DNA from 3 places in the Metabacillus sp. YM-086 genome. Region 1 is predicted to be linked to each of the others. Evidence: riboswitches for the same ligand, from Rfam matches in the RefSeq annotation. Region 1 holds a riboswitch; each other region holds the start of a gene.
What was found. A riboswitch is a leader RNA that binds a small molecule or an ion and turns the genes downstream of it on or off. The one in region 1 is predicted to bind cyclic di-GMP.
Positions count from the first base shown of each region.

Region 1 (7,026 bases):
GGTGCATCAGCTGCAGCACAGCATTCAGGGTCATATTACGGAATTCTTGGTTCTATACCAGGAATTAAAGTGGTTGTTCCTTCTAATCCATACGATGCAAAAGGATTGCTTCTTTCTTCTATTGAAGATGATAACATTGTTGTATTCTCAGAGGATAAAACCATTTACGGAATGAAGGGGGAAGTTCCGGAGGGTCATTATACTGTCGAAATTGGTAAAGCAAAAGTAAAAAGAGAAGGTACTGATTTAACAATTGTTTCAATCGGAAAAATGTTGTATGTAGCAGAAGAGGTCGCAAATCGTTTAGCAGAACAAGACGTCTCTGTCGAAGTGATTGATCTGTTAACAGTCGCTCCATGGGATCAGGAGACTGTCATAGATTCTGTTAAAAAAACAAACCGGTTAATTGTTATTGATGAATCGAATCCTCACAATAATACAGCTACAGACATTGCAAGCGTTGTTTCAGACAAGGCATTTGATTTTTTAGATGCGCCAGTTAAATGTATTTGTGCACCGAACACACCTGTTCCTTTTGCAAAGAACCTTGAAGAGCTTTATATTCCAAATGCAGATAAAGTCTTAAAAGTAGCAGAAGATATTATCTTTGATTTAAAAAAGAGAATCTTAGTATAAGGTGGTGAACAATCATGCCAACAGATGTTTTAATGCCCAAGTTAGGCTTAACCATGACGAGTGGTAATGTCGATGAATGGTTCAAACAAGAAGGTGAAGCTGTAAAAAAGGGAGAGCCGATTTGCTCCATTAGTTCGGAAAAATTAACGATGGATGTAGAAGCACCAGATGATGGGGTGTTAGTAAAAGTGATCGCACAGCAGGGAGCTGAAGTGCCAGTTAAAGAGGTAATTGGCATTGTGGCTCAACAAGGTGAAACCATCCATACTCAACCTGCCAACTCATCCCCTGATCGTACACTTGAAAAACGAGAAAAAGAACAGAAGAATGTAATATTGACCAAAGAACAAATAGAAACACAATCAGGACGTGTGTTTGCAAGTCCACTTGCTAGGAAATTAGCAAAAGACAAAAATATAAATCTCGCTTTAGTTCAAGGAACAGGTGGAAATAACCGAATTACAAAAAGAGATATTGAAGCGTATGAAATGACTTCTTCTAGGGAGATAGCTCCTACGACTGAAATCATTTCAACTCCAGTCAACACAATTGAGACAAACCTTGGGGCAGGACTTACAGGAATGCGAAAGGTGATTGCCAAACGAATGAGGAGTAGTTTAGCTCAATCCGCACAGTTAACGATACATCGAAAAGCTGATTTGACTGCATTCTCAAAATTTAAAAACAATATACAGAATCATCTGACCGAAACAGAAATCGCAGGTAGTCTTAGTCTTACTGTTTATGTCGCCAAAGCAACGATTCTTGCATTAAAGGAGTACCCTGAAATAAATAGTTGGTATGAACAGGATACAAATGGACTTAGAACCTTTGAAGAAGTTCATCTTGGTATGGCAACAGCTTTATCAGATGGACTTATGGTACCAGTCATAAAGAATGCTCATCAAATGAGCTTAAAAGAATTAAGTGCAAACATTTCAAGAACAACTCAATCTGCACGAGAAGGCAGCCTTTCAAACGAACAAATAACAGGTTCAACATTCACTATAACAAACCTAGGGCAAAGTGGTGTCGAATATTTCACTCCAATTCTAAATACACCTGAATCAGGTATTTTAGGGGTGGGAAGTCTTCAAGAAAAACTCACTCTTGATGATGAAGGTCAAGTAATGAAGAGCAAAGAACTGCCACTAAGCTTAACGTTTGATCATCAAATCATCGATGGAGCACCAGCTGCTGAGTTTTTGGGAAGAATTATTTATTATTTAGAAAATCCTTATTTACTTATCTTATAGAAATGTAAATATCGTTGCAAATTGTTTTACATGAAAAAGAAACTGTCGATTACAGTTTCTTTTTTCATGTAACTTTGTTTCGATATCATCCTTCTTGCATATTTACAATGCAAGGCTGAACCTTTTCTAGAGTCATTCTATTTCACCCAACTTCTTCATACCTTATTGATGGAGATTTAAACACACCAGAAAAAATGAATAGGTGGTGTTATAGGATGGGTAGGGTTAAAAGTGATTTACATTTGGTTAACCCTTGGAAAAATCAACAAACAAGCTTACTAAAAATGGTTTTATACGGTGTAGGATCAGGGGTTGTTGGAGCCATTTGCTGTGCTTTCGGTATGCTGGGAGGATTCGGATTCATTATTAGTGCTTTAGCAACACTTCCCATCATCTTAGCATCACTGGTGTCTATAGGTAGTGGAGCGATATCCTATTTCATTATTTTCCTTTTATTGTGCGTGATACAGCCAAGTGAGGCATATGTTTATCTAATGACACAAGGACTATTAGGCGTTGTAATGGGGATAGGTTTTAAGGTATGTAAAAAACAAATGACTATTGCTTTATCTTCAGGAATTGCACTTTTCTTGGGCATTATTTTTATTCTTACTGTTGCACAATTTCCTGTGTTAGGACCATCTGTAGGACCGAATATTGGGTGGAGTGTTATTTTATCTATTCTTCTTTTTTCCATTGTTTATAGTTGGATATGGGTTATAGGAGTTACACTGGCATTAAATTTATTTCAAAAAAGGGAACTACGTAAAAAAGTTTAAAGTAAATTTCACCTTAACTGTTTGGTGTTTCATTCACCAAGCAGTTTTTTATTTTTTTCTCCCTTTCCTTCAAGTAATAAAATACCCGATAAAAGCTAATGACTATATATACTTACATAAGTTTTAGGTCGTAGTGGGAGGAAAAGATGGAAAATACTAATTTAAAGAAAGCCGAGAAAGGTGTATGGATCAGCATAGCCGCTTATGTTTTTCTATCTACAGTTAAGCTAATTTCCGGTTATATGGGAAATTCAGATGCCTTAAAAGCTGATGGATTAAATAACTTAACGGACGTCATTGCATCTGTAACTGTTTTAGTCGGACTAAGGTTTGCCCAAAAGCCTGCTGATGAGAATCATAAATATGGTCATTCTAGAGCAGAAACAATTGCTTCGTTAATTGCTTCGATCATTATGTTTACAGTTGGTATACAAGTTATTGTCGATGCTTTTAACAATCTAAGATCTCCGGCAGAGACTACACCACAGCTGTTTACAGCGTTTGTTGCTTTATTTTGTGCGATTTTCATGTTTTTTGTTTATCGATATAATCGTAATTTATCCAAAAAACTTGAAAGTAAGGCACTTTATGCTGCTTCACAGGATAACCGTTCTGATGCATTAGTGAGTATAGGTGCCGTAATCGGGATTGTTGGAGCTTATTTAGGTTGGGGCTTTTTAGATCCTATTGTTGCTGGTATTGTGGGGCTAATCATTATTCATACTGCATACGGAATATTTAAAGAAGCTGTTCATGATTTAACAGATGGCTATGATGCGGAGAAATTAAAAGAAATAGAAGAAACGATTAAAAATACACCAGGAGTTACCTTCGTAAAAGATATAAAGGCTCGCGTATCCGGTAATCAAACCACAGTAGATGCGATCGTTTTTGTGAAATCCACTCTTTCAGTTGTGGAGGGACATGGCATTACAGATAAAATCGAGGAAAGACTTCGAGATATGTATAATATTGAAAGAGTTCATATCCATATAGAGCCACACTAAGAAAGGGAAGAGCGGATTCTTCCCTTTTTTTACTTTTTCTCATAAACACTAATTAATGATTCAAGAAACTCAAGTTGCAGCTCATATTGCTTAAAAATGCTTTGAAACGTTAACGAAGTGATCTCGTCAATCTCAATATATTGCTTTTTTGATCGCATTCCTTGTTTTTGTTGCTCGAGTTCCTTTTCGATGATTTGCTTTTGTGAGTGAAGTGCTTCAAGCACAGCATGTTTATCTAGGCTTGCAATAAAGCTCAACCCTGTATAAAGCTGTGTTGGTAGCTGAACAGAAGGGGCTGATAATAAGTCGTAACCATTGTGAAGTAAACTAACAATTCGACATCGTTCGCTATACTCTTAGTTAATTATGGTAAAGAGGACTCATATATGTAAAAAATAGTTATTTCATTTCTAGTAAAAATAGACTATACTACTTTAAAAGAATATTTTTTGGCAAACTATGTGAAAGCATAGGACGCAAAGCCACGGGTCTACGCACAGCACGACAGCCGGGTTACATATCTTTACATAAAACTGCTGTGCTAAGCAGTTTTTTTGTTTTTTGTCAGTTTCTTATATTATATCGGTTTTCTAAATGTATAGATTTAGAAAGCAAGAGGTTATAACATCATTAGTGTTATTTAGTAGGTGAGGGTTTTGCAAATTTTATTTTTCAGTTTAATGTATCTGATTCCTGCGATTATCTTTATTTTTTTTGCAGGTATGGTTTATGGTCATAATCGAAAAAGTTGGAAGCATATTACATGTAGTTTATTTTTTCTTTCGTCGTCTCTATGGTTTTTTGGCGTATTTACTTCTTTCCTTATTTACCCTAAATATTTTGATCATATCGTTGTGTACTGGATAAATGGTTCGATCGCTATTAGTGCTTTGTTATCACTGCATCTTTTTTTAATCAATGCTAATATGTATAAGACCAAAAACGGGAAGTTATTTAAGCTATTATTTATACCAGGTATCATTGGGATCGCAACGATTCCATTTGATTCATGGATGCTAAAAGGCTTTGATGAGAACGCATTAGACCCTATGTTTATTCCAGGTCCTGGGTTAATACTGTTATGGATTGTTGATTTTGCTTATCTTGCTGTAAACCTTTTCTTAGCAGTAAAGGAAATGAAAAAGGGAAATCAAGCAGCAAAATTATGGTTCAAAGGGATGCTCTCATTTTTTGTATGGACAATAACGATGCTAGTAGGCTCTATTCTTTTACAGAATACGGAATTTGACTTTATCACTTTCTTTGTTCCGCACGGCTCATTATTTTGGGCATACGCGATCTTCCTAAGTATGGCAAAATATGATTATTTATCATCGTATGAGAAACGATATAACATCTTGTTTCAGCGATCTCCACTAGGGATCCTCCTTATGGATGAAGAGGGAATTGTTCATGAGGCTAGTCCACAGGTAGCCAATTATCTAGGTGTTAGCAATGAGGAACTTATTCAACATTCGATCCTAACTTTTTTAAATGGGGTTGATAAGGAAAGGTTTATAAAAGCACATCAAACTTTTTTCCAAAATCGTATTAGGCTTACAAACGAAGAACTTTCATTTATTAATAAAACAGGGGAAGAAATAATATTATCGTTTGATTCTGACTTTATTTTACTTGAAGGAAAAACACTTCAATTTGTTATGGTAAAAGATGTTACAGAAGCCAAAAATAAGGGGAAACGTGAGTATTATCTCGCATACCATGACATTTTAACAGGTTTATCAAACAGGGCCGCTTTTGAAATAAAAATTCAAGAGCTCATAAATAGAAAAGAAATGTTTGACCTCGTTTTGCTAGATCTTAATAAATTAAAGCAAATAAATGATACATTAGGACATCAGGCAGGAGATCATGCGATACGATACCTTGCAACAATTTTACAAGAAGCAGCTGGAACTGAGCATCATACCGCAAGACTAGGCGGTGATGAATTTGTTTTGTTACTAACAATTGATAAAACAGAATCCATTATCAAACAAATTCGCAAACAATTAGCTATTCCCATGAAACTATCAAATTCAGAACAAATGACCCTTTCGGCTAGTATTGGTATTAGTCGTTATCCTCTTGATGGAGAAATCATGGATGAACTATATAGTGTAGCAGATAAAAGGATGTATGAAGAAAAGAATGATGTGAAGTTGTGAAGATGAATATTTATTTAGGGCCAGAATCTTAGTTATCTACTTAACTGGGGTCTGGTCTTTTTGTAATGAATGACAAAAGGGGGATGAAAGAGGCTGTACTGTCGTTGTTCAAGTTAATGATCACCAATAATTTATTCGAAACAGCTATTAATGGTGTTCATAATTATGGTGAATACCAAAATTTTCATCTGAGATGTCACTAAATGGTCTTCATTACCTCGATGAAGACCAAAACTTTCATCGGAGGCACTACTAATGGTCTTCATTACCTCGATGAAGACCAAAACTTTCATCGGAGGCACCGCTAATGGTCTTCATTACCTTGATGAAGACCAAAACTTTCATCGGAGACACCGCTAATGGTCATCATACCCTCAATGAAGACCATTACTCCGGTCAAAATCACCTCCAATGGTCTTCATAACCTCAATGATGAACAACACTCCGATCAAAATCACCCCCAATAGTCTTCATAACCACAATGAAGACCAACACTCCAATCAAAATCACCACCAATAGTCTTCATTACCTCAATGATGACCAACACTCCGGTCAAAATCACCTCCAATAGTCATCATAACCTCAATGAAGACCAACACTCCAATCTAAACCACCACTAATGGTCTTCATTACCTAAATGAAGACCAACACTCCAATCTAAACCACCACTAACGGTCTTCATTACCTCGATGAAGACCAAAACTCCGACCAAAACCACCACCTATGTTCTTCATATCCACGACGAAGACAAAATTATTAATATTTAACAACGAAAAAAAGCTATTGTGCCAGAGCACAATAGCTTCATTATCTACTATATTCACACTTACATATAATCGTAAACAGAATCTTCAAAGTAGAGCCAGTGAAAATATTCGATTTGTGAATCATCCATTTCAGCAATTTCTTTTTCGTTGAATTTATGTTTTTTTAGTAAATCATTCACTTTGAAATCTCTAGCTTGTTGGCTCATTTTACATCCTCCTAATTTAAAGAAGTTACGCTGTGTAAACCTTTCCTGAACTTCTTGGTTTTATTATATATCTCAAAATGAGATTAAACCAATATTAATTTGAGATGATTTACCAGAAAATGATATAAAAAAGGGATGTAAACAAAATACCTATACGTTTAACTTTTTAATCAGCCTTTTGTCATGATATTTTCAAAGTTACCAAGA
Region 1 covers NZ_JBLUOI010000045.1:7,202-14,227, forward strand. Annotated here, with positions in the region: gene ACEWK1_RS17715 (alpha-ketoacid dehydrogenase subunit beta) at 1-636, shown strand, start outside; gene ACEWK1_RS17720 (dihydrolipoamide acetyltransferase family protein) at 651-1,892, shown strand; gene ACEWK1_RS17725 (hypothetical protein) at 2,108-2,671, shown strand; gene ACEWK1_RS17730 (cation diffusion facilitator family transporter) at 2,818-3,678, shown strand; gene ACEWK1_RS17735 (hypothetical protein) at 3,708-3,935, opposite strand; cyclic di-GMP riboswitch class I at 4,120-4,199, shown strand; gene ACEWK1_RS17740 (GGDEF domain-containing protein) at 4,335-5,846, shown strand; gene ACEWK1_RS17745 (hypothetical protein) at 6,673-6,819, opposite strand.

Region 2 (7,026 bases), on a different contig from region 1:
GTTTATGTTTACGCTTACATTACCACTTGCAAAGCTGGCACCGTCTTCATCTTCACGAAGCTCTAGCGCTAATAATTCTTCTTTCACGTCAAAGTTTGGTGTTTTATTCTTAGTTCCTTTGTGATGCCAAGCTTTTACTTTTATCACATTTTCAAGTGGAGATGATAATTGAATCGTAAGTGACGGTAGATTTAACGTATCACCTCTGTGCTGAATATCTTTACACGGTCCATATAAAGTTACCATTTTCTCATCTATTGCAAGATCTCTTACATTCCGGGGATGTTGGATCTCAAACCCTTCCCTCGTTAGCCAAAAACCATCTGTAAATTTCATAGAAACACCCCTAACTGCAGCTTCTCTTCCTTATTTTGCTGTAGGTCATTCATCCTACTTACAGATATAATTATATTGATAAAAATCAGGTAATTCTTGTACAATTAAAACAAGAAGTAGCACAATTCTGATATTTTTTAGAAGGTGATAGCAATAAATAAACATAACTTACTTGAAGATCGAGTACATGGGGATTCATTATTTCCGCTCCGGGTATACATGGTTGACTACTTAGACGGTCAAGTCATTATTAATATGCATTGGCATCCTGAGTTGGAGTTTATTTATGTTGAGGAAGGTCAAATCAATTTACAAATTGGAACTAGAAAGCATCGCTTAAGTGCTGGTAGTGCTTGTTTAATTCCAAGCGAACAATTACACGGGGCGTATCCTTGTGATGATCAACCGTTCAAAATCCATGCAATTGTTTTTCATATTAACCTACTAAGAAGCTTTGGTTATGACTTGATTGAAAGTAACTACATCCAATTTATAAAAAACTTCTCATTGTTTCATTCACTGATCATCAAACCTAACACAACAGATGAAAAAAACATGCTAAAATCAATCGTCAACATCATCGAGGCATATTCAACAAAAGACGCAAGCTATGAACTAAAAATAAAAGGTTACTTGTTTTTATTATTTGCAGATATATTAAGAAAACAAGCCTGGATTCATAACGAAGAAGTAACCGAAAAAGACTTAACAAAAACAGAACTATTAAAAAAAGTTCTGCAATATATTGACCAAAACTACAAACAAAAGCTAACAGTCATGGACCTAGCCTCACAAGTTCAAATGAGCGAAGGCCACTTTAGCCGATTTTTCAAATCACTAGTCCGCATGACTCCAATGGAATACATTAACACAATTAGAATCAGCAAAGCCTGCACTTTATTACAAAAATCCGACCGAAAAATCCTAGACATCGCCATGGACGTAGGCTTCCAAAATCATAGTTACTTTATTCGGTTATTTAAGAAGCAAAAGGGGTGCACACCTGGGGAGTATAAGGGGACAGGTTCCTTGTCCCACTCTTAAGGGGTGGGGGGCCGGAGGGACAGGTCCCCTGTCCCGTTTAAAAGAGTTTTCTAGAAAGCAAAAAGCCCACGCAAGATTTCTCTCGCATGAGCTTTCTTCAACAACTTTTGGTTGGGACGTGGAACCTGTCCCCGTAGCCCCACCCTGCGAAACTTCTGGTTGGGACAAGGAACCTGTCCCCCCTACAACCTAAACTTCTGAATAACCCCCTGCAACTCCTGCGCCATCTTACTCAAGGATTCTGTTGAGCCAGCAATTTCATCCATTGAAGCACTTTGTTCTTCTGCAGCAGCTGCTACTTGTTGAGTGTTGGAGGATGACTGCTCTGATATGTGGGCTACTTCCTCCACGATTCCTACCACATTTTGCGACCTTGAATTTACTTCTTCTACAATCGTAGATACTTCCTGCGTTTGGGAGGTAACTTGTTCAATCAATTCTGCTATCCCATGGAAGGTCTCACCTGTTTGATGGACCATTTTGATTCCTTCTTCTACAACAGCCGTTCCTTCATTCATAGAATGTACAGCCTGGGTTGCCTCATTTTGAATAAGACTTATAGATTTTTGAATTTTCCCAGCAGCTTGACCTGACTGTTCAGCCAATTTGCGAACCTCATCAGCCACGATGGCAAATCCTTTCCCTTGTTCCCCAGCTCTAGCTGCCTCAATTGCTGCGTTAAGAGCTAATAAGTTTGTTTGACTAGCGAGCTCTGTTATGAAATAAACAATTTCATTAATTTCCTTTGTTTTTTCACCAAGACTATTCACTACATTAGAGGTTGTTTTCACCTTATCCTTCACCAGCGTCATTTGCTCAATCGTTTGACTAACAACTTTGCTTCCATTATTTGCAGATTCATTTGTTTGTACAGTAAGTTTAGCTACCTCTTGTATCGCACTTGCAACCTGATTCATACCTTTTGAAATTTCTGTTACTGTATGGTTAGCATGACTTGTACTCAACACCTGTTTCTCTGATCCGATTGCAACTTCTTGAATGGATGTTGAAATCTGCTCGGTTGCCTTTTTTGTCAGCTCCGAACCTGCTGTTAGCTCTTCAGAGGATGCCGCTACTTTTTCCGCAGAATCCCCAACTTGCTTAATTAACCCTTTTAAACTATCAACCATTCTATTAAAATTCTCTGCTAATTCACCAATTTCATCTTTTGATTTAAAAGGTAGTGGTTCTACTGTTAAATCACCGTTTGCCACACTTTTTGACCTTTCTGTGATGGCAATAACGGGCCTTGCCATAACTCCGGAAAACAAGGTAACAACAATAACTCCTATTATGATTGATGCCCCTAATGTGATTAATAGATTCATTAATACACTGTTTGCTCCTTGGTTAAAATCCATCGTATACGTACCAGCGGAAACAATCCAGCCCCAATGAGGATCTTGCTCTGCAAAGGTGATTTTTGGTTCAACTTTATCAGGATTATCAGGTAAAGGCCAATCATATGTTGAAAAACCATTGCCATTTAGCGCCTGTTCTACTATCTCTTTACCAACCTTTGTTCCATTCGGGTCCTCTGAATCCCAGATATTTTCCCCTTCTTTACTAGGGTGGGCAATTAATGACCCATCATCTGAAATCACAAAAACATAGCCGTGTTCGCCAACATCAATATCCTTATTGATAGGTCTAGTCCCATCAGCCCCTTTATCTCCAAGAATAACAGTCTTTACTTGATCCTGTGCTTCTTCAAGAGTCATGGTTCCTTGTTCAACTTCGCTATTTAATAGGTCAATCATTTCCAAGACTAGTTGAACGTTATTTTTTAGCTGGGCTTGACCTGCTGTATCTAGTTCACCGACTGTTTTGTTGTAACTAGTGAACCCAATAACCGCGCTAGGAATAATTAATAATAGCAAACTGAAAAGTAATAATTTTGTGCGGATTGAGTTAAGGAATTTAAGGTTCATTTTTGTTTCCTCCTCCTAGAAAATTAAGCGCTTTCATTTTTGCCTATATTTAGACTAAAACAGACAAATAGCTGGTACTTTTTACACATATCTCTTGAAAATTATATAAGATAATCATACTAGATTTAGGTTAATGATGTATAGCTATTTTTGAATATTCTCACAAATAATTGACATCCAATATTATTAATTCATTTTTTCTGCAGCTATTAGTAGATTTATATTAATGAAAAACCCCATACTCTCTCTTTTAAGTAGTATGGGGTTCTTTATTTTTTGAGATTATTAAGGTATCCCTCACAAACAAGTTAAACAGTAAGGTGGGACAAGGAACCTGTCCCTACTTCAGCGAAATGGTAAACTCTTCGTTGCTGCCTGGTTTTGGAAGCATGCCTCCTTGTTGGTCAACGACTAATACGTTACTTACTATTAGTTCCTGGGGTTCACCGCTTGCTTCTGTAAATTTGAAGGTGTAGCTTTTAGTAGTGCCTGCTTGGAGCTTTTCCATGTGTGGGAAGTTTTCTGTGTATTTTCCTTCTGTTGTGATAAGAGTTGCCGTTCCTGCAGTTCCCCAGCCAAAGGCAACATCAAATTCTTTGTTAGTGTTTTCTACATCCATCACTAATAGGTAACCATCACTTTGTTTTGTCATTGAATAATTAGAAAATGTTAAATGAGTTGTTGTATATGGTTCTAGATTTGATAAGTCAAAATTTGATGAAGATGCCTGCTTTTCCGTTGTGCTCTGAGTAGTAGAAGCAATCTCGGTTTCCGTTAATTCAGCCTTTATTTCTTCCTTCAATGTTTCTTTTAAGTCATCTTTCATTTCTTGCTCTAGCTCTGCTTTTACTTCCTCACGAATTTCTTCTTCTGTTTTTGCTGCTTCCTCATTTTGCGAGCATCCTGCCAATGCTCCTGCAATAAATAAGCTACCTAATACTAGTTTCATTTTCATATCAATTCCTCCATATTAGCTCACAAGTTTTTTCACTGTTTCTAATTCAGCTTCTTTTATGTTGTATCTTGGTTTGTAGTTCGTTAGGAATTCATGTAGGTCATATGATGAAGTAAAAACTGGTGTTTTCTTTGTTTCTACATATACCTCTACTTGAGGGTTTGAGAAGAATACACTTCCTTCTACCCAAACTTTAATACCATTTTTTGATAAATGCTTTGATAAGATATGAACCTGACGTCTTACCTGTTTTACTGGATTTCTCATTTCCTTTGAGTACTCTCCGCCTTTGCGCCCTACCTTATGTTGAGTCCATGATCTGTCTTCTTCATTACCTGCAATGGTTCCATTATGATTTTTCACTTCAACAACAAAAACTCCATTTTTCCCAATAATGACATGATCAAGCTCAGCCCTTCCTTCCTCAGTAGAAAGCTGAACAGAACTATAGACCTCATAGCCTTCCGGGAGATTGGCCAGGATTTCTGTTGTACGCTCTTCTCCACTTATTCCAGCACGCAATGTTGAATATTTCCTCCAAAAGTAGGCACCAATCCAACCCGGTACAATAGGTAATAGATGAAAAATACCATTAAAGTGAAAGCCTTGGAAAAATGCAATGAAGTAAGCTATTGGTGGAATCCAAAACAGGATACCTAGGGTTAAATATGTGTTTGCCTTCTTTGATAAAGCATTGCTGCCTTTATGTATCGTTGCCATCTCTTCACTTCTCCTTTTTAAAATAAAAAAGACTACTAGACATATTTCGGCCAGTAGTCGTAACAATACAGTTCGTGTATCGGTAGCCCGACGATCATCATTCTAATTTAATAGAATATTAGACTCGTGGCTTTGCGTCCTACCCTTTCGGAAAGTTTGCCAAAAATAAAGCTATTCAATTATCGTCATTGAACCATTACTATTTTCATAATGAAAGTTATTTTATAGTTATTTAGTCATGTTGATTATAAGGTCTTTTTTAGTGTTTTTCCAGATAAATATCATTTTTTCCAAAAAAAGTTTTTACTATTATTTGACTGATAGCTTCTGACGTAAGAGCTCCTTTTCACTTGAAAGACTACTTCTACACCTATTCCTATATTTTTTTCATCCCTTTTAAAAGCCTAAATGTTATTTCACTATAAAATAATAATGAGATGGCAATTGTTGCACCAACAAAACAAAAGTAAACATCCATATGAATTGCCACGTACCCTAGTTCCAGAAATGACGCCATGTTTATGACGCTTAATAGAAATAACATGAAAGAAAATACGTACATTCCCATCGCACTTACACGTTCCATTTTTCTACTATGCAATTAACTCACTCCAATTTGATGAATATTGTGGTATTTTTATTTCCATTACCTTTAGTCCTGCTAATCTTGATGACGTTACGAAGTTTGTATCATCTGAAGCTACAATGATAGAAGAATTGCCATGTTCCATTTCATACGCATAATGCTCGATAATGCGATCATCATTTTCTTTTTTTGTCAGCTTAATCGTGAGACCCTTTTTAAATTGAATGATCTGTTCCTCAGTCATCGTAATTTCTCTTGCATTCCCTATGCTAACCATATAATCGAACAAATCACTTGCTCTTGCAGCAGCTGCCCTAATATTTCGGTCTTCATTTTTCTTTAATCCGTTCCATTCATCTCAAACAATAGGGCTTATGACTACTTTGTATTTTTTGATGATGTCACATAAATCATTGTTTAATTTCATAAATACATTTGAATCGATCGCAATTTCATAGTCATTTTCTTTACATCTGTCTAACTCTTTCAAAATAATTGTGTTTAATATGAGAGAATTGGCCAGCCGTCTTTTAGGTTTTAATGTTTTTTCTAAGCCTTCTAATTCTTTATTGTGAATATACAAGTCCGTTGTGACTGCTTTTTTCTTCCATATGAATTCTTTCTTCATTTCTTGTAATTCCTTTTCTTTAACTTCATTTAATGCTATTAACTGATCTTTCTTCGTTACGACCTTTTCTACTTCTCTTCTGAAGTATTCTTCCTTACTTGCTAGTTTTGTTAGTGCTTGATTTCGAAGGTGAATGGATAAAAGTGCTGTAACAAGGAGACTGTAAAACACGAAATGAAATGATGGAATAATTTCTAATGTTTCAGGTTGAAGTGATAAAACTCCAGCAGCAAATAATATTGTATGAAACCCAGCATCTATTTTCACTCTATATTCAGCTTCATAATCATTGTAAATATATGAAGATATGAATGGGAAAAATAGAGTGATGATAAAGTTCATCATTTGATTTGATGATCCCCTTTTCTCTCTTATTAAATCAATGATCAAGAAACCCACGGCTAAATAAAAGAAGGAAAGAAAATAAAGGATAACACCTCTAACCAATACTTTAAGATATGCATACACATCACTACCTTTTAAATCTAAAATCATGTCTATATTTAAAAGCCATTCCATGATAATCCCTCCTCTAGTTTTGCTTTATATTCCATTCGGAGCTTTGATAGATCTTTGACTAACATTTCCTTCTCTACTTCTAATTTGATGATTTGTTCTTTTTTTATTTCAATTTGTTCTTCTTTTTCAAGTAACTCGTAGAACTCCTGATTTTGTATTTTCTCACGACGCTCTAGGTCTTCTCTAACTCTAGTAATCTGTTGAATTTCTTTTTCGAGAAGTGATAATTCCTCATGACACTCAACCTTATAAGTGTTTAACCACTTTCGAGTATTAGGTAATAACCCAAACAATAAATAAAAAGCTA
Region 2 covers NZ_JBLUOI010000010.1:80,698-87,723, forward strand. Annotated here, with positions in the region: gene yicI (alpha-xylosidase) at 1-336, opposite strand, end outside; gene ACEWK1_RS06775 (AraC family transcriptional regulator) at 556-1,380, shown strand; gene ACEWK1_RS06780 (methyl-accepting chemotaxis protein) at 1,563-3,311, opposite strand; gene ACEWK1_RS06785 (hypothetical protein) at 3,652-4,266, opposite strand; gene ACEWK1_RS06790 (nuclease-related domain-containing protein) at 4,282-4,986, opposite strand; cyclic di-GMP riboswitch class I at 5,065-5,157, opposite strand; gene ACEWK1_RS06795 (hypothetical protein) at 5,363-5,587, opposite strand; partial or broken gene ACEWK1_RS06800 (PIN domain-containing protein) at 5,580-5,915, opposite strand; gene ACEWK1_RS06805 (hypothetical protein) at 5,931-6,719, opposite strand; gene ACEWK1_RS06810 (hypothetical protein) at 6,704-7,026, opposite strand, start outside.
Region 2: linked by a shared signal. The riboswitch ahead of ACEWK1_RS06790 (nuclease-related domain-containing protein) and the one ahead of ACEWK1_RS17740 (GGDEF domain-containing protein) in region 1 are both predicted to bind cyclic di-GMP.

Region 3 (7,026 bases), on a different contig from region 1:
ATCAAAATGAGGATGGGAAAAAATCAGTACCATAAGATAACAGGGAAGAATTAGGTCTCCTATTACAAAAAAATAATCCTGAATTTCCTCGCCTTTTTTGGAAACTATAAAAAGGCGAGGTGATATGAATGGCGAATGCAAAAATTGGTGATGTAATTACCTTCAAACGTGAGGGTGAAACCCATGAAGGTGTCGTATCAGGGGTTAGGGAAAATTCTGTGATGGTCGATTATGGTATGTCAAAAGAAAAAAATGAACCGCTTAAAACCATTGTGAATCATAAAAATTACAAAATAAAGAAATAAACTGGATGATCATACTTAATAAGGCTACAAGTAGTAGAAAAGAGTGTACTTACATCCTATAAATAATGGTGGCATTTTTTCTCACAGCATAAATCTTTTATCAGAAATTAATCTAGCAATAAATCCATTTAACCTCAAAATCTGAATTACATGTTATTTACATTGAACTACTTAAAAATAGAGCTCAAGAGACGATAAAACTCTTGAGCTCTATTTTTTTCCATCATTTACAAATTAATGATTAGTTCAGAGGTGATAAGCATGAAACTTTTATCAAACTTATTTAAAAAGAATAAACAAGAGACCAAACAAAAATCAGAAGTTAAATCAACAACTTCACAGAACAAACACAATGAAAAGGTCGCAGCTAGGAAAGGAGAGATTGGGGAATACAAAATCGATATACAGTTAGCCCAGCTTCCTAAAGAATATAGGCATTTAACTGATATTATGATAAAAAATGAAAAAGCTAAATCTGGTTATTCTCAGATTGATCATATTGTCATCACACCCTATGGAATCTTTGTTATCGAAACAAAGAACTATCAAGGAACGATTTATGGTGGTAAAGAAAGAAAAACATGGTCTGTAAATGGAAAGTTTAAAATGATGAACCCATTTATTCAAAACTATGGTCATATTCAAGCGATTAAAAATCAAATTGATGAAAAGTATCATAATCAATTTATTTCAATGGTGTCATTTACAAAACGGTGCACGTTCAAAATCGACGATTTAGATTTCAGAAAAATAGGTTCTAATGAATTAATCGTATATGATGTTGAATTATCTGATTATATCCATAGGAAAGTGTCCGTACTTAAAATACATAATAAAGAGCCTATTTTAAACGAACATGATATGGATTATATTTATAAAGCCATAGTTGAAGCAAATATAATAGATCATTCAATTAGAGAGCAGCATGTACAATCGTTAAAGCTAGAAAAAGGTAACTTAGATGAAAAGAGCCTAGTTCAAAACCAACATGCAAAGTGCTGTATATGTAATAAACCTGTCTCTGAGAAGGTACAGTCATTTTGTCTGTCGAATAAGAAGTTTGGTGGGAAAATATATTGCTTTGAGCATCAAAAAAGCATAGGTTAAAGGATTGTTTTTAGACAAAAATTTAAGTTCTATTAAACTATTTCTATTACAAACATATGTTATCAAATTCTTATTTAAAAACCGCCTATTATATAGTAAAATTATCCTATAACATATATATCATTAGATAATGGCAAACCTATTGAAAAGTAGGGACGCAAAACTACGGGCCTAAAGCAAATGCTATGGTGGCCGAGTCGCCTAAAAAGATGGAGAATGATACGTCGGTATGATCCACCTATTTGGGTGGGTCTTTTTTCGCTTTTATAAGATAGAGGAGGAACACTTTAATGGGATTTTTAAGAGATGTTGGTAAATTCGCAGGTAAAGCAACAGGAACTGTGATTGGTGGGGCAGTTAATGTTGTTGGAGATGTAACAGGTAGTAAGTTTATTAAAGAAGTAGGAGGTGGGGTTAAAAAAGCTTCCGAATTTGCTGGTGATACGGTTGGGCAAGTTGCAGATGGTGCTTGGAATACGGCAACAGGTTTGATTCAAGAAGATAAACATAAAAAGGATCAAGGATTAAACGATATGGCGGATTCGATAGGTAGAACAGCAAAGGGTGTCTATCAAACTGCAAAAAATACCTATCATAGTGGAAAATCTACATATGAAGGAATTAAAGAAGGAGATGACATAAAAGTAAAGCAAGGAATTCGAGATATCGGAAAAACAGTGGCGATCGGGACACTTGCTGTTGGGGTGATCGATTTAGTTGATGGAGCGGATGGTGCTGAACAAGTTAACGATCATCAAAATGTAGCAAATGCAGGGACAGAAGGAGCATCAAATGTGCATCAAGTCCAACCTCATGTGGCTCAGGCAGAAGCAGCTTCTTCAATAGAAACATCAGAACAGCCTGGAACTCACCATGTTCAACCTCATTACGTAGAGGGGCATTGGCGTGATGGGGTATGGATTGATGGTTATTGGAGAGATGGAGATGGGAATACTTCCGTCCACTTGAGTGAAGAAGAGGGTGGAGGTTATGTACGTACTGATGCGGATGGAAATCCTACTAATAATTTAAATTCATAGTTCAATTGCGAGGCTAATTCTTTAGTCTCGTTTTTTATGTTACTACAGGAAAAGAGCGATCCCAACCGTATTTTATCTATTTTCTTGATATAATAGAAGTGTTGTTATAAATTCAAAAGTGAGAAATTCTAGCCGTTTTACTTACCGAAAAATTAAAATGGGGTATACCTAAATGAACAATACAAATTTAAATCCAAAAGTTGATGAATTTTTAACTGCCGCGAAAAAGTGGAAGGAAGAGTTTGTGAAGCTACGTGAGATTGTTCAAGACTCTGAGTTAACTGAAGAATTTAAGTGGAAGCATCCTTGCTACACGTTAAATGGGAAAAATATTGTGTTAATCCATGGATTTAAAGAGTACTGTGCACTTCTCTTTCATAAAGGGGCTTTGCTTAAGGATCCGCAGAAAATTCTCATTCAACAAACGGAGAATGTCCAGTCAGCTCGCCAAATTCGTTTCACAAATCTACAAGAAATTATTGAAATGGAATCTACCTTGAAAGCTTATATTCTGGAAGCTATCGAGGTTGAAAAAGCGGGTTTAGAAGTGAAGGCTAAGGAGCATTCAGAGTTTACTATACCTGAAGAGCTTCATCATAAATTTGAAGAGCTGCCCGCCTTGAAAACGGCTTTTGAAGCATTAACGCCAGGACGACAAAGAGCATATATTCTTCATTTTTCTCAGCCAAAACAATCTAAAACTAGAGAATCAAGGATTATGAAATGTATTGAGCGAATTCTGATTGGTAAGGGATTAACTGATTGTACATGTGGTCTTTCGAAAAGAATGCCTAACTGTGATGGATCACATAAGAATTTAAATTAAATAAGTAGGATTTCTGTTGGATTTTCTACTTTTTCGATTTCTAGTTAACATAATATTATTATGTTGCGTTTTATGATGTAACTAAGTATGTTATCTTGCTTACTTTAAAGGCTCATTTAGCCTCCAATATTAGTGTGCATTTTTTACCAAATTTGGTTTTCACATCACCTTCATAGTATAATCACCTCTATCTAAAAAGAAAGGATGTAACAAAGGTATGTGGAATGAATTCAAGAAATTTGCGATGAAAGGAAATGTCCTGGACCTGGCTGTTGGGGTTGTAATTGGGGCAGCGTTTGGGAAAATTGTTTCTTCCCTTGTTGATGACATGATTATGCCACTAGTAGGCCTTCTAATGGGTGGAGTCGATTTTACAAATCTGACGGTCAAAATAGGGGAAGCAGAGCTTAAATATGGTCAATTTTTACAAAATGTGGTCGACTTTCTGATTGTTGCCTTTTCGATCTTCCTCTTTGTCAGAGTCATGAACAAATATGTTAAAAGGAAAGAAACAGAGAAAGAAAACAAGCCAGCGCCTGCTACTGCTGACAAAAATACCGAGCTATTAACAGAAATCCGTGATTTGTTAAAAAACAATCAATAGTCGTAGAACAATAATTAGTCGAACTTAGAGTTTTCATCTCTGTAAATAAACCGCGAGTACACTTCTTGCGGTTTTTGACCTAAACTCACAAGCAACTTCTTCACTCATTTGCATACTTTTCCCAAAGTCGAATTTTGCCTTTCCTTGTAAATATTTAGGGGGTATAATTTAATATATGACTTAATACAAATCATCAGACGAGAACTGATGATTTTTTATTTTTTAGTATAGGTGGTAAAAAATGAAGGATAAATTAACGCAATTAAAAGATCGATTAAATGATTTAAGTAAACGCAACAGGTCGATTCGGACCTTGAAATTATATGATAAATGGGCTTTTGATATTAGCTCGATTGATAAATTAGCGCAAAAAGTAGATGCCAAAACGGTCGTTGAAAGAGTAGTAGAAGGAAAAGGAAATGTTGTGTTGGTAAAGCAAGATGTTTCTAACGACGACTCTTTAGCTCTATCCGGGAAATTGACTTCATTGTATCGAAATGTAAAGGGAATCGAGGAAGAAACAGGGTTGTATGATTTGTATGTTGGTTACCCGTACATTTCTGGCTGTATGCTAGACGGAACATACGTACGCGCTCCTTTGTTTTTATATCCAGTAAAGCTTGAGAGAGAAAAAGTGAACGGTACACAGTGGAAGCTCGATGTAAATGAGGGCGAGCCTCAGTTGAACCGCACACTTATTTTAGCTTTCAAAAAATTTAGTGGGTTAGATCTTGACGAGAAAATATTTGATGAAGCGGAAGAGCAAGCAAAATCGATCAACTTTTTAACGTTAATTTCTTGGCTAAAAGAGTACTCCTTTAATATTCTTTGGAACAATCAACAGGAGCTTGAGAAGTTTAAAGATTATAAACAAAGTGAAATTCCTGAATTTCAAAAGGGCCAATTTCAGTTAGATCATATCGCGATATTAGGGAATTACCCTCAGGGAAATTCAGCTTTATTAAAAGATTACGAAGATTTGATACTGGCAACTGAAGATGAACAGGCTGATTTAGGTATTTTAAGTGAATTACTGAATGCTGGTGAGGATTTAAAAACCTCAGATTATGACGAAGGTAGCACGCCTGAAGAAATAGTGAATAAACCCGAAAAAGAGAAGTTTTTTGTTCTTGATACAGATGCATCACAGGAAGAAATTATTAATGAAGTAGACCGCAATCGTGGGTTAGTTGTTCATGGGCCACCAGGTACTGGTAAATCTCAGGTGATTGTGAATTTAATTGCAAATTCCATTTCACAAGATAAACGCGTGCTTTTAGTTTGTCAAAAAAGAGCTGCGCTTGATGTTGTGTACCAACGCTTAGAAGCACTAGGATTATCATCACATGTTGCACTGTTACATGATGAAAAAAATGACAGAAAACCATTGTATAAAAAGTTAAACACATTACTAGAAGATGAAAAAATAGCAAATAACCATGAAAATGAGTTGGTCCAGCTTTCTTCTAAAATAGAAGAATATGAATCGAAGTTAAATGCCATTGCAAAGGGTTTATACGAGGTACAGCCACATGGGTATAAGGCATTTGATTTATATTCGTTAGGAAAGCCGATTAATGAAATTGAAGTAATTTTGGAATTAAAAGAAATTCTTCATTCTTTAACGAAAGACAATTTAGATGATGTATTAATGAAGATTTTCTCATATGGAACGTATTACAGCCGATTTGGTAGTGATGATTATCCTTTAAAAGAAAGAAAGTCATTTGCTAAATTGGAGCTCAAAGACCGACTGACGATTGTGGAGATATTAAAAAATGTCATTGATAAAGCTAAGACAAGTATTTCTTATTTAAATGAATTTGATCAAGATGACATTACTCCTGAATATACGTGGCTCATTAACGATAAATTAGAGAAAATCTATGATGATTTGAATCCAGAGGAAAAAAGAACCTTACAAAAGCTGCGTTTATGGTGGTGGACTTCTTTCACTGGAAAAACGATTGTTGAAGAGCTTCTGAACGGTGAAAAATTCAAAGGAACTTCATCAAAAGAATGGCCACGCATTAGAGAAAGCTTAAAGATTTTGTTTGACCTTTCACAAGTGTCGGAAAAAATGTCAACTGAAGTTAAGTCATTACAAGCCTATTTTAACGATGAATTAGTCAAAAAATATCATGGACGAATTTCTAAAGGAGATATTCCTTTAACCGAAATTGAGCAGAAGCATGAATTTATTCTGCAAGACTTTGAAGATTTGCGGAATATGGATCGTGAGTATGATGAGTTTTTACCGAACATCAAAAAGATGATTGATATGCTAAAAGATAAAACTTCGAACAATATTCATAAACAGCTTTCTGATGAATGGGTCGATATTGTGAGACAGTCTGCTTTTATACATTGGATTGATGGGATTGAATCAAAGCATCCCATTTTAACGAAAATTGGAACGGAAGAAATCGAGAAAGTACGGGAAGATTTTAAAGCACTATTACTACAAAAACGCGAGCTTACCGTAAAAGTGCTGATCAATCGTCTTCTGGAAAAATTAAATTCAGTCAAGCAAACAAACAGCAAAGCAATGCGAGAATTAAAGCATCAAACTGGGAAACAGAGAATGATCTGGCCAGTAAGAAAGCTTGTTCGCGAGTTTTCATTAAATGGACTTTTAGATGTTATGCCCATTTGGTTAACATCACCTGAAACCGTTTCGGCCATTTTCCCATTGCAAAAGGAACTATTTGATATCGTTATTTTTGATGAAGCATCACAATGTACGGTGGAAAATGGACTTCCTGCAGCATTTCGCGCTGAAAAGCTAGTAGTAGCCGGGGATGAAAAGCAATTACCTCCTTCTACGTTATTTAGAGGCGTGATTTCTGACGACGAAGATGATGCTGAAGTGGATGATTTTAAAGAATCGGAAAGTTTGTTGAACTTGGCAAAACGTTCACTGCCTGAAAAAATGCTGCAATGGCATTACCGATCAAAATCCGAGGAGTTAATCAACTTCTCAAACCATGCTTATTACAATGGAAATATCCAAATCGCCCCAAACGTTGAACCGTTGCGTCAGCCGGCAGCGATTCAATGGCATAAGGTAGACGGTCGCTGGATTAACCAATGCAATGAAGTGGAAGCAAAAGCTGTTGTTGATTTGCTGAAAAAAACTGTTCT
Region 3 covers NZ_JBLUOI010000056.1:25,120-32,145, reverse strand. Annotated here, with positions in the region: gene ACEWK1_RS20015 (DUF2187 family protein) at 129-305, shown strand; gene ACEWK1_RS20010 (nuclease-related domain-containing protein) at 567-1,412, shown strand; cyclic di-GMP riboswitch class I at 1,535-1,617, shown strand; gene ACEWK1_RS20005 (DUF3892 domain-containing protein) at 1,703-2,452, shown strand; gene ACEWK1_RS20000 (DUF1801 domain-containing protein) at 2,625-3,278, shown strand; gene mscL (large conductance mechanosensitive channel protein MscL) at 3,496-3,882, shown strand; gene ACEWK1_RS19990 (AAA domain-containing protein) at 4,124-7,026, shown strand, end outside.
Region 3: linked by a shared signal. The riboswitch ahead of ACEWK1_RS20005 (DUF3892 domain-containing protein) and the one ahead of ACEWK1_RS17740 (GGDEF domain-containing protein) in region 1 are both predicted to bind cyclic di-GMP.